DNA from 2 places in the Colwellia sp. BRX8-7 genome. Region 1 is predicted to be linked to the other one. Evidence: riboswitches for the same ligand, from Rfam matches in the RefSeq annotation. Region 1 holds a riboswitch; the other holds the start of a gene.

The links. Region 1 has a riboswitch for lysine ahead of dapA (4-hydroxy-tetrahydrodipicolinate synthase). Riboswitches for the same ligand answer to the same signal wherever they lie in the genome.
Region 2: another riboswitch for lysine. It lies ahead of lysC (lysine-sensitive aspartokinase 3); the one in region 1 lies ahead of dapA (4-hydroxy-tetrahydrodipicolinate synthase).

The regions. Positions count from the first base shown of each region.
Region 1 covers NZ_JACGVP010000004.1:185,805-192,946, reverse strand. The annotation lists gene H4J57_RS05675 (S9 family peptidase) at 1-730, shown strand, start outside; gene H4J57_RS05670 (DUF2059 domain-containing protein) at 868-1,206, shown strand; gene H4J57_RS05665 (succinylglutamate desuccinylase/aspartoacylase family protein) at 1,229-2,365, opposite strand; gene H4J57_RS05660 (PLP-dependent decarboxylase) at 2,399-3,643, opposite strand; gene H4J57_RS05655 (2,3,4,5-tetrahydropyridine-2,6-dicarboxylate N-succinyltransferase) at 3,670-4,419, opposite strand; gene dapA (4-hydroxy-tetrahydrodipicolinate synthase) at 4,450-5,382, opposite strand; lysine riboswitch at 5,473-5,644, opposite strand; gene H4J57_RS05645 (DsbA family protein) at 5,771-7,012, opposite strand.
Region 2 covers NZ_JACGVP010000008.1:80,189-87,330, reverse strand. The annotation lists gene deoA (thymidine phosphorylase) at 1-1,145, opposite strand, end outside; gene H4J57_RS09585 (hypothetical protein) at 1,417-2,037, shown strand; gene H4J57_RS09580 (DUF6435 family protein) at 2,142-2,321, opposite strand; gene H4J57_RS09575 (hypothetical protein) at 2,460-2,867, shown strand; gene H4J57_RS09570 (hypothetical protein) at 2,958-3,242, shown strand; gene H4J57_RS09565 (GNAT family N-acetyltransferase) at 3,303-3,710, shown strand; lysine riboswitch at 3,876-4,074, shown strand; gene lysC (lysine-sensitive aspartokinase 3) at 4,186-5,538, shown strand; gene queC (7-cyano-7-deazaguanine synthase QueC) at 5,613-6,272, opposite strand; gene queE (7-carboxy-7-deazaguanine synthase QueE) at 6,352-7,026, shown strand; gene pdsS (proteobacterial dedicated sortase system histidine kinase) at 7,031-7,142, opposite strand, start outside.

The DNA of each region.
Region 1 (7,142 bases):
CGGTTATATTATTCGCCCTGCAGATTTTGATCCTAAGAAAAAATATCCTATCATTTTTTATGTTTATGGAGAGTCTTGGGGACAAACGGTTACTGATAGCTGGCGTGGCAGTGCAGCTATGTGGGATCAAATGTTAACTGAACAGGGTTACATAATAGCCTCTATTGATAATCGCGGTACACGCACACCAAAAGGCAGAGAGTGGCGCAAATCAATTTACGGCGCAGTCGGCGTACTTTCTTCACGTGACCAATCTGATGCATTAACAGCAATGGCAAATCGTTGGGACTATATTGATACTGACCATGTTGCTATTTGGGGACATTCTGGCGGTGGTTCGATGACCTTAAATATGATGTTCCGTTATCCTGAGCAATATCATGTAGGTATTTCTTTAGCACCAGTGCCTGATCAACGTTTATACGATTCTATTTACCAAGAACGCTATTCGGGTTTATTAGCTGACTTTGCCGAAGGTTATAAACAAGGTTCTCCTATTACCCATGCTAAAAACTTGCAAGGTAAGTTACTGCTTATTCATGGCACAGGCGACGATAATGTTCATTACCAAGGCTCTGAACGCCTAATTAATGAATTAGTTAAGCACAACCGTCAGTTTGACTTCATGTCTTACCCGAATCGAAGCCATGGCTTGTACGAAGGCAGTGGCACAACGTTACACATTAAAACCATGATGACTAATTACTTCAATACACACTTGAAGCTGTAGCGGTTAAAATAAAAAAATTCTCTGATAAAAAAATAAGGCCTCTTAATGAATGTTAAGAGGCCTTAATGTATGTAAGTCTTGCTAAAAACATAAAAGCATTAGCGGTGTTATACAACATATAATGTGATAATAAATATATGGATAAAGTAAATGCCCTTCTTCATGAGAAAATGAATTGGCATAGCTTTAAAGAGCCAATGATAGACATCTACAGCCGCAATTTTACCGAAGCAGAAATACAAGGGTTAATAACATTTTATCGTTCAGATATTGGCAGAAGTATGACGAAAAAAATGCCTTTAATTATTCAAGACTCAATCATACTTTCACAACAGTTAATGCAAGATTTTATACCCGAAGTCCAATCTTTAGCCAAAGAACTTAGCGCGAGTATCGAACAATCTCGCCAAAAAGAGCAAAAAACAAGTAGTTCAAAGGTATTGGCAACAGTAGTATTGTCAATACCTTATTTATAAATCAAGGCTAATTCAAACAGTATTAAAACTCAAAATACTCACTAAACACTTTATATAATTCTGTACCTTGATTCACACTCGCCGAGGCAAAATGTAAAATAGGAATGACTTTTTTATCCAGTGAAATATAGTGCAATGGATCGCCGTCACCATAATTATCCATGCGCAAAATTCTCGCCAGCGGTTCACCCGCAGCTAATGGTTGACCAAATTCAGCCAAGTAATCGACCATCCCTCCCATTGGCGAATAAAAGGCTTTGTAGTTTTTTAAATAACATCCATAACGTGTCATCGTTTTAGGTCGGTATTCAGTAGTGTTGATGACGTTTTTATGCTGTAAATAATTCATAATGCTTTTAGCATCTTCTAAGGCTACATCAAGATCAATCTGTTCTTGCGAGCCTAATTCAACGGTAAAGCTTTCTTTGTTAATAGACGCTGAACTAATCGAAAACTCGATACCTAATTCAGCAAAAGCGTCTTGTAATGACCACCAAGGGCAGAATGTTGCTTCATCTAAGGCACCATCAAAGTCATTAGGAATTAATAATGTATGTGGAATATCAAAGTACTGGGCGCTTTCTTGCGCATATTCAGGGCAGTATAAATGTTTACTTGAAATAGGGCCGGTATGTAAGTCTAAAACGTAGTCAGCTTGATGCGCCAAGCGCTGTAATTGATAAGCAATGCGTTGTCCGGTCGTTAGCCCATAAATATTATGGTTAAGTTTTTCTTCAATACTTTCAATCATTAGCTTTTTAAAATTGGCTTCAATAACTTGATTTTTTTTGCCAATACATTCACGAACAAACGGCTTGATGATGCTTTCATCAAAGTGATACATCCGATTCCAATTCACTCCGGTGATAGGATCAAATCTGCCAAGGGTATATTCACCATTTTTATGATTACAACCCACAGGGTTGGCATAAGGTACTAAGGTAATATCGCCATTTATTTTTGTGTTTTTCAATAATTCTAATAGTTGAAAAATAACTGCATTACCTTGCACTTCAGCGCCATGCATATTCGCTTGAATATAAACACTGGGTGCATCAGTACGTCCTTTTATACGATAAACAGGAACGGTAAGTGCTGCGCCGCTCGCCATTTCACCAACATGCATAACTTCTTTTTTTATTTCATTCATTTTGTTCACTTTATCTTAAACATTAAGCTGAAGTATTTATCGCTATCTTAAATACCAATCCGCTGGTTGTGCTGCTCTGACTTCAACCAACGCCCCTTGACTAAACACGTATTCAGCAGCGATATGGTGACAAAGAAAAAACGGCATACTTTCAGTAAAACCGTAAGCACCGCAATAGCCAAATACTAGTTGATCGCCAACAGATACGTCATCAGGCAAAGGCAACTTACCCAATTTGTCCATACTGGTACATAGCGGACCATGAATATCAAACAACTGTTTTTCGCGTGTAGACTCTCGTAGTAAATTTACAGGAAAAGGCTGTTCGGTTATCGCCGGTCTTAACAAATGATTGATACCTGCGGCTAAGACTAACTGCTCTTGACCATAATTCATTTTTCTATCAACAACGGGGACCACATAATAACCACACTCAGCAACCGCAAAACGGCCCAATTCTAACCATAACTCTTCGGCACCTGCCTGCTGCTTTATGATCGCCAGATCAGCAATAATTTTCTGCCAAGAAAGTGTTTTGCCTTGCTGTAAATAATCAATACCTAAACCGCCACCTAAATCTAAGATTTTTAATGGCATACCTATGTCATCAGCTAAACCTTTTAATGGTGCAACCATTTGTGACCACAGCGAGAACATTTTTTCATTACTGAGCATATTGCCCCATTGAAAAATATGTAAACCACACAACTCAATACCAGGAAAGTTAACGACTTTAATGCTTTGCCACTGCTCTATCGACAAACCAAATGGTGTTAGGGAATTTCCCCCTAAAGGGTTTTTTTCACCCTCTGGCCATTGCAACTGAACCCGCAACAGCACTCTTGGCTTAACATCATGCTCAATAGCTGCTTCATTTAACCAAATTAATTGATTCAAACTTTCAGCAACAAAAATATTAACCCCTTGTTTAATGAACGACGTTATTTGTGCTTTTGATTTTGCCGGACCGGTATTTAAGATACGTTCGGGTGTAATACCTTGCTTTAAGACTTGATTTAATTCGCCACTGCTCGCCACATCAAAATTAAAACCTGCATCGTCTAAGGTTTTAATGATGTTAGATAACGGGTTCGCTTTTACCGCAAACCATAACTTAATGACGTCTTGGCGTTGTAGTTCGGCTAAATGGGCTTTAAGCGCATCAAGATGATAAACAAAGTAACCTTCTTGCTGGCTACTTTCAGGTTGTTGTTTTGTTAACTCAGCGCTTAATTCAAGCGCCGAAGGAGAATCAAAACAATAGGTAGTATTTACTAACTCAGACATGATATTCCTACTTTACCTTAGAGGGCTTAACGTAAAATAGACTCGAGTTCTAACGAGGCATTACTTTTTTCATCGCGATATTTAACGATTAATGCACAAGCCATATTTAAACCGTGCGTTTTCGCCCACGCCCCTGAAACCGGACGTGTTCCTGGCACCACTACAGCACGTTCAGGAATATCAGCACCTTTTTCAAGCATCACTTCATTCACACAATCGTAAACAGGCACTGACGCTGAAAGTGAGACACCTGGCGCTAAAATAGCCCCTTTTTTAACAACAATACCTTCGACAATGACCACACCAGCACTTAGAAAGGCACCATCTTCGATAATAACAGGGCTTGCACCAACCGGTTCTAAAACACCACCAATTTGAACAGCGGCAGAAACATGAACATTTTTACCTATTTGGGCGCACGAGCCAATTAATGCATGGCTATCAATCATAGTACCTGTATCAACAAAAGCCCCAACATTAATGTAAGCGGGTGGCATAATAATGACACCAGGAGCAACATGTGCACCACGGCGAACTGAAGAACCACCCGGTACTAATCGCACTTTATCGTCAGCGGTAAACTCACGCGCGGGTAAATTATGTTTATCGACAAACCCCTTATAAATGCCATCAAAAGCAATGTTTTCGCCCGCTTTAAATGCTGATAATATAGCTTCTTTTACGGCTACATTGGCCTGCCAATTTCCTGCTTCATCTTGATTTGCCGCACGAACAGTACCTGCTTCTAATTGTGTTAATGTTTCTTGCCAATTCATTTTAAATTCTCATGTTAATACTTAAAGGGATCACTTAGCTTGAGTTTCAAGCCATTGATTAATTAATTTATCTGATGCTAACAGCGAGTTGCAGTCGTTAAGTTCTAAATGGGTTAACGGCGCACGTAAAAAGGGAGTGTTGATCATTTTATTTTGGTGCATTAATACTTTTACGGGTATGGGACTTGCCACCTGAAAAAGCTCATCGACCGCATTTTGCCAAAGTGGAAATAAACCTTGAGTCTCACCAGCTAGTGATAGCTCGACGTATTGATGAGTCGCTGCCGGCCAGACATTACTACAAACCGAAACTAACCCTTTTACACCTGCTTGTGCTAAGTAAGGCTTCATGGCGTCTTCACCACTATATAGGGCAATATCTGGACAATACTGGCGATAGGCGAGTACCTGATTTAAATCGCCACTGGCTTCTTTTAACGCCCAACAATACTGATGATTTTGCACCGCCTGTAAAGTTTCAATAGCAATAGAAACACCGCTACGAGAGGGGACGTTATATAACATACAGGGGAAGTTGGCGGCATCAAGTAAGGCACTAAACCATTGCGTTTGACCTATCACACCCGGCTTTGCGTAAATGGGACTACCAAGTAAGTAGGCTGAAATAGGTAATTTATTACAAGCTGTTATCCAATTAATTTGCTCGGTTAACTGATAACCGCCAACAGCAACCATTAAAGGTGCGCTTAGTGATAATTGGCAAACGAATTCAACAATCTTAACTTGCTCTTGCGATGTTAAGGCCAGGCCCTCTCCTGTACTACCTAGCAAGACAATACCATTACCGGCGTCAGACTGACTAATAGCTAATTGTTTGAGGCTTGGAAAATCGATTTGACCATCATCAAGTAATGGCGTAATTAATGCGGTCCATAAAATAGTATGATGAAGCGTTGGGTTAGCTGTTAAGCTAATTTTTTTTGATAGTTTTATTTGATTCATTTCTCTCGAACTCTGTTCGTTCGGAGAACTTTTAGGCGTTTGTAATAACCAAGATAACAATCACTTATGTGAAGAGCATTAGGCTTTACAAAGGCCAGAAGCTCCCCACCAAGTTGGTGACAATTGTTAGGATTCAACCCAAACAACCGATAAGTAAATTATCAAAAAATTACTTACCTCGGCATTAATCCCCCTCGTTACCAATCATTAGAGCTTGATCTCTTTATGATAACTACCTGGTTAATGCTCCTCTTCTGGCCCTTTATCATAAGTTTCGCTTGTTTGAAAAAACAAAACTTTATTGAATTCAGGACAGCAACATTAGAACATTTATTCTAATGTTGAGTCAATAGTGTTCTAAATGAAGATAATACGGATATATTATATCTTATGAAACAATGATCGCTTGTTCAATTTGTGCCAAGCGGTCTTGCCCCCAACAAATAACATTTTGAAATCGAAAACAAGGCGCTCCCCATAACCCCATGCCATCTAAAGTACTTTGGTTGGTATCAGACCATTGTTGCCAGTCATGTTCATTATTATATTCTAACGCTTGTAGATAATTGATTTTATGCTGCTGACATAAAGATTCGATTACCGATTTATTTGATAAGTCTAAACCGTCAACATAAATGGCCTTAAACGCAGACTTAATAAAATCGAGTTCTTTATTTTGTTGTTCTGCATACGAAAAAATTTGAAAAGCATTAAAAATACCTTGCCCTAAAGGATCTGCAATACCGGTAAAAGGAATATTAAGTTTTTTAGCTTCACGACTGGCATCAAAAACAGCATAACGTTCTTTATTTTCTGTCGTGGTTAACCCCCGCATAATCAAAGGTAATAACGGCTTTATCTTTAAAGGGATCTGATAATGCTGACTTAACTTTTCTGCTTGTAATAAACCAATGTAAGAATAAGGGCTTCGTAATGAAATAAAGGCTTCTAATATTTTCGTGTCAGCGATGTCAGCTGCATTATCTTTCACTTGTTGCTCAGCAAAGACTAATTTATTTTTTTGATAAACAGCAACACTGTCATCTTTTGCTAAACCAAAGTCAGCCAAACGTTTTTCTAGATGTTCAAGCCTATCAATACCAACAAACCATTGCCCCGCAATAAAAATAGACGAAGGTAAGTAATGCCCTTGTTTAACTAAACGTATTAAATTTTTAATTTGATAATTTATTACCGGTGTAGAAGCATGATAGTAGTAATCAAAATCATTCGACCAAGTCTGTTGAAAGAGTTGCCAAGCATTATCGAGTGTTTTAGGTCGCAACTGCCACATTTGCTGACCAGTAAAGAGTGATTCTTGAGTCGGTCGTTGCGTTATGTTTTTCAATTGATATTGATCAGCAATAAAGTTGGCATCTTTTATTGCCCAAGTGCGCATTAATTTGGGATCGATAGTTACCCCTGGAACACTTTCATAGACTAAGAACAATTTAAATTGAATATTGAAACGTTGCTCTAGCTCTGGTAACACTTGAATCAGCATAAAGCTATAAGGGTCATTAAGTGCTAAGTAAACTTCAGCGACAGGTGTTTTTCTAAACCAGTTAGGGACGGTAAAATAGCGAAATTTTAATAACCATGCACGCTTATCACTGCGTATTAGTTTCACTTTAAACCAAGTAAAAAATTTAGTAAAAATAACCCACTCCCTGAATTTTATATGGTGATTTGCAAATTTATTATTCGCCTTTCTGACATGATAATAATATTCACGTAGAATAGCGGCTATTATAAACATA
Region 2 (7,142 bases), on a different contig from region 1:
AAGCCGACACTGTAATCTAAGCTTTGATTATGGTCGACACGACCACCACCCATTTCTACTAATGCCATACCTATAGCACGAGTATCCATAATGCCAATGTAACCAGCTTTTGAGGCGACGATGTTTTTAGTCATATTAGCTTTAGGCAGTAAACTTTCACTGTGAGTTAATAAATCAGCTGGGCCACCCATCGCGGTGATCATTTTGCCAAATATTTCAGCGGCTTTACCTGATGTTAATGCCTCTTCGGCCAACGTTGTTGCTTGTTCAATATCACGGGCTATTTTACTGGTTAATAACATTCGAGCAGCAAGGGCTATCGTGACTTCATGCAACCTTGGTTCACGATATTTTCCGGTCAAATAATCTATAGTTTCTTGTATTTCAAGCGCATTACCCACTGTGGTTCCCAGCGGTTGATTCATATCAGTGATTAATGCTTGTGTCGGTGTTCCTGCGCCATTGGCGACTGAGACAATTGAATGAGCTAATGCTTGAGCTGATTCAATATCGGCCATCATCGCGCCATTGCCTACTTTTACATCCATGACTAAAGACTCGAGGCCAGCTGCTAATTTTTTTGATAAAATAGAAGCGGTGATCAATGGGATGGATTCTACTGTGCTCGTTACGTCACGAATTGAATAAAGACGTTTGTCGGCTGGTGCTAAATCTTTGGTTTGTGAAATAATTGCTGTGCCTTGCTCTTTAACTGTTGCTTGGAACTCTGCAAGGCTAGGGCGAACATTAAAACCAGGGATGGCCTCTAATTTATCAACCGTACCACCAGTATGACCTAAACCTTGTCCTGCAATCATTGGCACATTAGCCCCACATGCCGCGACTATTGGTGCTAGCATTAAGCTTACTTTATCACCAACACCACCCGTTGAATGTTTATCTACAATGGGTTTGTTTAATTTATTATGCCAATCAACAACCGTACCCGAGTCACGCATAGCCATGGTTAGATTAACAACTTCATCGGTTGTCATGCCATTAAGCCAAATAGCCATAGCCATAGAGCCAACTTGTGCATCGGTGAAATCACCTGTTTTAAGACCGTCAACAAAGCATTGAATTTCATCTACAGTTAAAGCTTGTTTATTACGTTTTTGACGAATGATATTTTGAGGTAAGTGCATAGTGATCCCTTTAGATAATAATTGAGTTGAAAAGCATTAGGTAACAATTATGTAAACGTCCATGCTTTTTAATTTGTTAATTGGTTGCTAATAGCATAGCTATGTATTGCTTTTATTTAGTATTATAGTTGAGCCATAACTAGCTGTTTAATACATTTAATAGCCATATATTGTGTTTTCCTGACTCATGTGTCAAGATCTAATCGTGTTTTTCTGACCAATTGGTCAGATTATTATACTATGCCCGTTGTTTTACTAAAAGAGTATTGTCATGTCCCTGTTAGAAGCCTTTGGTTATGTTGCAAGTGTGCTAATTGCCTTATCGTTAATGATGTCTAATATCAAACGATTGCGTTGGATAAATTTATTTGGTGCTGCTGCCTTTAGTGTTTACGGGTACTTTATTGATGCCTACCCTGTTTTTATTTTAAACGGTTGGATAGCTTTGGTTGATGTATACTATTTAATCCGTATTTATCAAGAAAAAGATCAATTTGATTTAATTAAATTAAAATCAGTGGAATCATCTTTTTTCAACTTGTTAAAGGAACGTTACGGTAAAGATATCATTGGCTTATGTAAAAACTTTCAGTGGCAGCAACTTGATGATGCCGTGGTATTGTTATTGTTTAGGAACATGAAACCCGTAGGATTATTTGCTTATCGGGAGTTAGATGAGGACGGTAAGGTTGAAGTGCTACTCGACTATATCATTCCCGAAGACCGAGATTTTAAAGCAGCCAAATTTATGTTCTCTGCTGAAGAAAATCAACTAAGACAAGAAGGTATTAAACATTTAATCGTCGAGCCATCAGATGATGCTCATGAACTTTACTTGAGACGGGTTGGCTTTACCAAAAAGGCTGATCATTACGAATTATTAATCAATTGAGTGTACTGAAGACCGCAAGCAGATAAATACCGGGTTTAAAAGGGAAAACAATAAAATCCCGCCATCACCTTAAATGAAGTGGCGGGGTGTTCGCTATTAGCGCGTTAGTTCTTTTGTGAATTTTCTAAATCTTTAATCTGCACGGCTATTTTTTCTGCTTCAGCAGTGATCATCGAATATGACTTTATATCTCCATTTCTTTGCGAAAACATCGCTTGTTCAAGCTTAGCTTCATAGAGTTTATTTAATTTTTTTATCGGGTCTTTTTTAAATATTCCAAACATTTTATTTACCATTGAGTTGGTTACTGTTAGTTATACGTATACAAATCGATTTTAGTTTTTATTATTTACATTTTAATTAAAAACTTATTGTATCGTGCTACGTGTTGCAAAAATTTATTCTCATTATAAGAGGGAAAAATGGAAAAAAATAAATTCAGCTCAGAATGGTCCTTACTCCAAAATCAGTTTGACAGCTATGAGAAACATTCGCTTTATATAAAACTTATTGCCGTTATCGTTTTACTAATAGCCATTATATCGAATGTAATCACGATTCCTATCTTTTTAATCTTAGTCGTTTTATGGCTTCAAGATGCTGTTTGGAAGACATTTCAATCACGTATTGAGACACGGCTTTTACAGCTGGAAAAATATATTTCAGCCGACAGTAGTGAAAATGTATGTCAATTTAACTCTGAATATCATAAAGTTAGCTTATCAGGTCTTACCTTAATTAAAGAATATGCCTGTCAATCAATTAGGCCTACTGTTGCATTTCCTCATGTAGTATTGATATTCATCTTATTGGTTCAGCATGTGTTGTAGTGGGTTAGCTTATATTGATAAATCACTTATGACTTTAGATAACTATTGTTTTATTCGCGCGAATATCGCGTTATTTTTTGGATAATTATTATGAACTTAGACAAATCGACTAAACGTATTGATAAAAGAGTTAAGAAAGGATTTCAAGGCTACCCACAAATTTCATTAGCTTATTTTGGTCAGTCAGCTGATTGTGCTACTGAAGTTGTGGTTGGTTTTATTGCCGCTGAAGGTGATGCTCCACAAGAGCAAAAATTTACCAGTAAAGGTGATGCGAGAAAAGATGAAACTATTCAAACAACACTATTAAAAGTTATTGAACGTGCTGATGCAAAAACAGTGGTAGAAGTTGCGGGTGTTACCCTTATTAAATAATGTTGCTGGCTAATTACTGTCTGTTAATAGGTCAGTGAATATTGAGTTTAAAAATTAAAGATGACCATAATTTATAGATTTTCTGACGACCATATAAAGCAAGTTCACCAGCTTTATAGAAGTGTATGGTGGGGTAAAGAACGCTCACTCGAAGACACTCAAAATTGTATTCGTGGTTCTCAAATTTGTATTGGTATTCTCGATGTAGACAATGAGCTCATTGGTTTTACGCGAATTCTAAGCGACTTTATCTATAAAGCAATAATCTTTGATGTGATTGTAAGCGCCTCTCATCGCGGTAATGGTATCGGTCAGCAATTGATGAGCCTGGTTAAAAACCATGATAAATTAATCAAAGTAAAACATTTTGAATTATATTGCTTACCTGAACTGGAGAGCTTTTATAAAAATCTTGGTTTTTCAACGGATGTCGGTGGTATAAAATTAATGCGCTGCAGCAACCGTTAATTTTTATATAAAAGGCTAGCCATGCTTTAGTTGAACTATGGGTAATACTATTAAGCTATTATTTCTAAAAAAGATCGACTTAGCCTGTTGATTTATTATTACAGATAGGATTTAATCCACATGTCGGTTATTAGAATAAATACTCAAATTGTATGTTTTTAATAATCAACCAGAAGAGGAGCAGTAGCTAGGTAGATAACACGAAGAACCACCATTCTTTTGACTGTTATTGAGGGAGACTATTGCCGAGAGTAATTAGCGAGTGGCGTTATTTATTCGGTTACTAGGGCTGAATCCCTAGGATTGTCACCTCTAGTTAGTATGTTAAGTGCTAATTAGATTATGGTGGAGAGCTTCTGGCTGAAAAGTTTAGTTTATCTTACCAAGAACACTTCTTAATTCAGCCATGCTCTTCCTTGAAGTTTATAAAGTTACCCTATAATTATTACTGGGGGCTTAATTAGGGAGACCTTAGATGTCATTATTACCTTTTACTGTTGCAAAATTTGGCGGCACAAGTCTAGCTGATCATCAAGCGATGTTACGATGCGCTCAGATCATTAAAAACGATGCAAGTAACAAAGTTGTTGTCGTATCTGCAAGTTCAGGCGTTACTAATTTACTGGTTCGTTTAAGTCAAAAAGATGTATCTCAGCATGAACAATTAACAATCATTAGCAGTATTCGCGCTATCCAATTTAATATTACCCAACATTTAGCTGAAGAAACACAGCTAAACTTTCAAATTGATCAACTGCTAAATGAGTTAAGCGAGTTCTCTAACGCGCAATCACTTAATTATTGCCCACGCATAGCCGATGCAATTTTGTCATTTGGTGAACAAATGAGTTCATGTATCTTTGCACAAGTCCTTAAATCTGTTGGTGTTAATGGCGAAATGTTTGATGTTCGCCAAGTTATGAAAACCAACGCATTATACGGTAAAGCCGTTGTTAACCTTGAGATGCTCGCTAATAACGCACAGCAATTTCTTATGCCTTTGCTGGTTGATAAAGTTATCGTTACCCAAGGTTTCATTGGTCAAGACGAGGACGGTCATACGACAACCCTAGGCCGTGGTGGATCTGATTACAGTGCGGCACTTTTAGCCGAAGCGTTACATGCCGATAATCTTTCTATTTGGACTGATGTTGTCGGTATTTTTACCACAGACCCACGTATTACCGAGCATGCCCGTGCTATTAAAGAAATCAGTTTTGGCGAAGCGGCTGAAATGGCGACCTTTGGCGCAAAAATTCTTCATCCGGCAACACTCATTCCTGCGATGAGAAAGAATATTCCGGTTTTTGTTGGTTCAAGTAAGGAACCAGAGAAGGGGGGTACACGCATTCAACAGTTTGTTGAATCGAGCCCAATATACCGCTCAATAGCCTTACGTAGAGAGCAAACATTAGTAACGGTAAAGAGTCCTGCTATGCTACATGCTAGTGGTTTTCTTGCACAAGTCTTTGGTATTTTAGCCAAACATGAACTGAGTGTTGATTTAATTACCACCAGTGAAATCAGTATTGCGCTAACCTTTGATAATCCAACGGGGTCGACGCAAGCGCTTTTAAATTCAACCGTTGTTGAAGAATTAGAACAGCTTTGTGAAGTCACCGTAGAGCACGGTTTATCGTTAATAGCGGTTATAGGAAATAAAATGCATCGCAGTAATGGCGTTGGTACCAGTATTTTTGAAACTATATCAGGGATAAACGTGCGGATGATTTGTCATGGCGCCAGTGAACATAACTTATGTTTCTTAGTCGACGAGAAACAAGCAAATGAAACCGTTGAAAAGCTACACAATGCCTTATTTTCATAAGCTTTAAGCGTAATATTTCTTTGGTCAGTACAGAAAAAAGATAAAACACCTTGCCGTGTTTTATCTTTTATTTATCAAGATTCGTAACTTAACGGATCGGTAACATTATTATCACTGAAAGCTTCTAAACGCTCTTGGCAGGCACCACATTTTCCACAGGCTTTTTCACGGCCGTTATAACACGTCCAAGTATTATCATAGCTTAAGCCCATTTTTAATCCATCGGTTAAAATATCACTTTTAGTAACCGTTAAATAAGGGCTAAATATTTCTACTGACTCGTAGTTAGCTATTTTACACACCTCATTCATTTTCATTACAAATTCGGGACGACAATCAGGATATATTGCATGGTCTCCTGAATGTGCGCCGTAATAAACTTGGCTAGCCCCCACTGAAACGGCATAACCGACCGCAAGTGATAACAAAATCATGTTACGGTTAGGTACAACCGTTGATTTCATACTTTCAGCTTCGTAATGACCTTCAGGAATATCAATATTGTCGGTTAATGAAGAACCAGCAAGCAATTGATTAATAGATGATATATCGATAATTTTATGGTTTACATCAAGTGATTGACAAACCGTACTGGCAAATTCAATTTCTTTGACATGACGCTGTCCGTAATCAAAGGTTAATGCGAACACTTCTTTGCCATCATGCAAGGCGCGATTAAGAACAGTGAATGAGTCCATGCCACCAGAATAAATAACAACAACTTTGTTTGTCATTTCTAAAGTCTCTTAGGGTATAATTAATATCGCGCATTTTACTTCAATTTACACCAGCAATAAACAGGCAAAAACCCCGATGACCGTAAAATACAAAATTAATGAATTATTTGAAACTATTCAAGGAGAGGGCGCTTTTACCGGTCAACCTTCAATTTTTATCCGTTTACAAGGTTGCCCCGTTGCTTGCTCGTGGTGTGATACTAAGCATACTTGGGCAATAAACCTTGAAGATGAAGTAACACCGAATGCTATGTTAACAAAAGAAGCTGAATCTCAAACGTGGTCAGCGCTTACGGTTAAAGATATTTTAGCGATGATAACGGCAGAAGGTTATCAAGCCAAACACATTGTTATCACAGGCGGTGAGCCAGCGATGGTTGATTTACTCCCTCTGTGCCAAGCACTTGAAACCAATGGTTTTAGTTGTCAATTAGAAACATCGGGTACTTTTGAAATACAGGTGACGGATAAGTGCTGGGTGACTGTTTCACCCAAAGTAAACATGAAGGGTGGCTACAAAATATTAAACTCAGCGATGTTACGTGCCAATGAAATTAAACATCCAGTGGCGACTGAGCAGCATATAGACGACTTAAAAGCGTTATTAGCCGAACATAATATTGTTAACACCCAAGTTTATTTGCAACCGATCAGCCAAAAAGAACGGGCAACAGCGTTAGCAATAAAAAGCTGTATTGAAAATAATTGGCGTTTATCCGTTCAAGTACATAAATATTTAGGTATAGAGTAAATAATTACTTTACCTGCAATGGCAAGGTAATCGACACCGTGACACCTTGCGGATTATGATGATTACTTGCCACGATATGCCCCTGATGAAATTCACAAATCAAGCGGGCAATATAT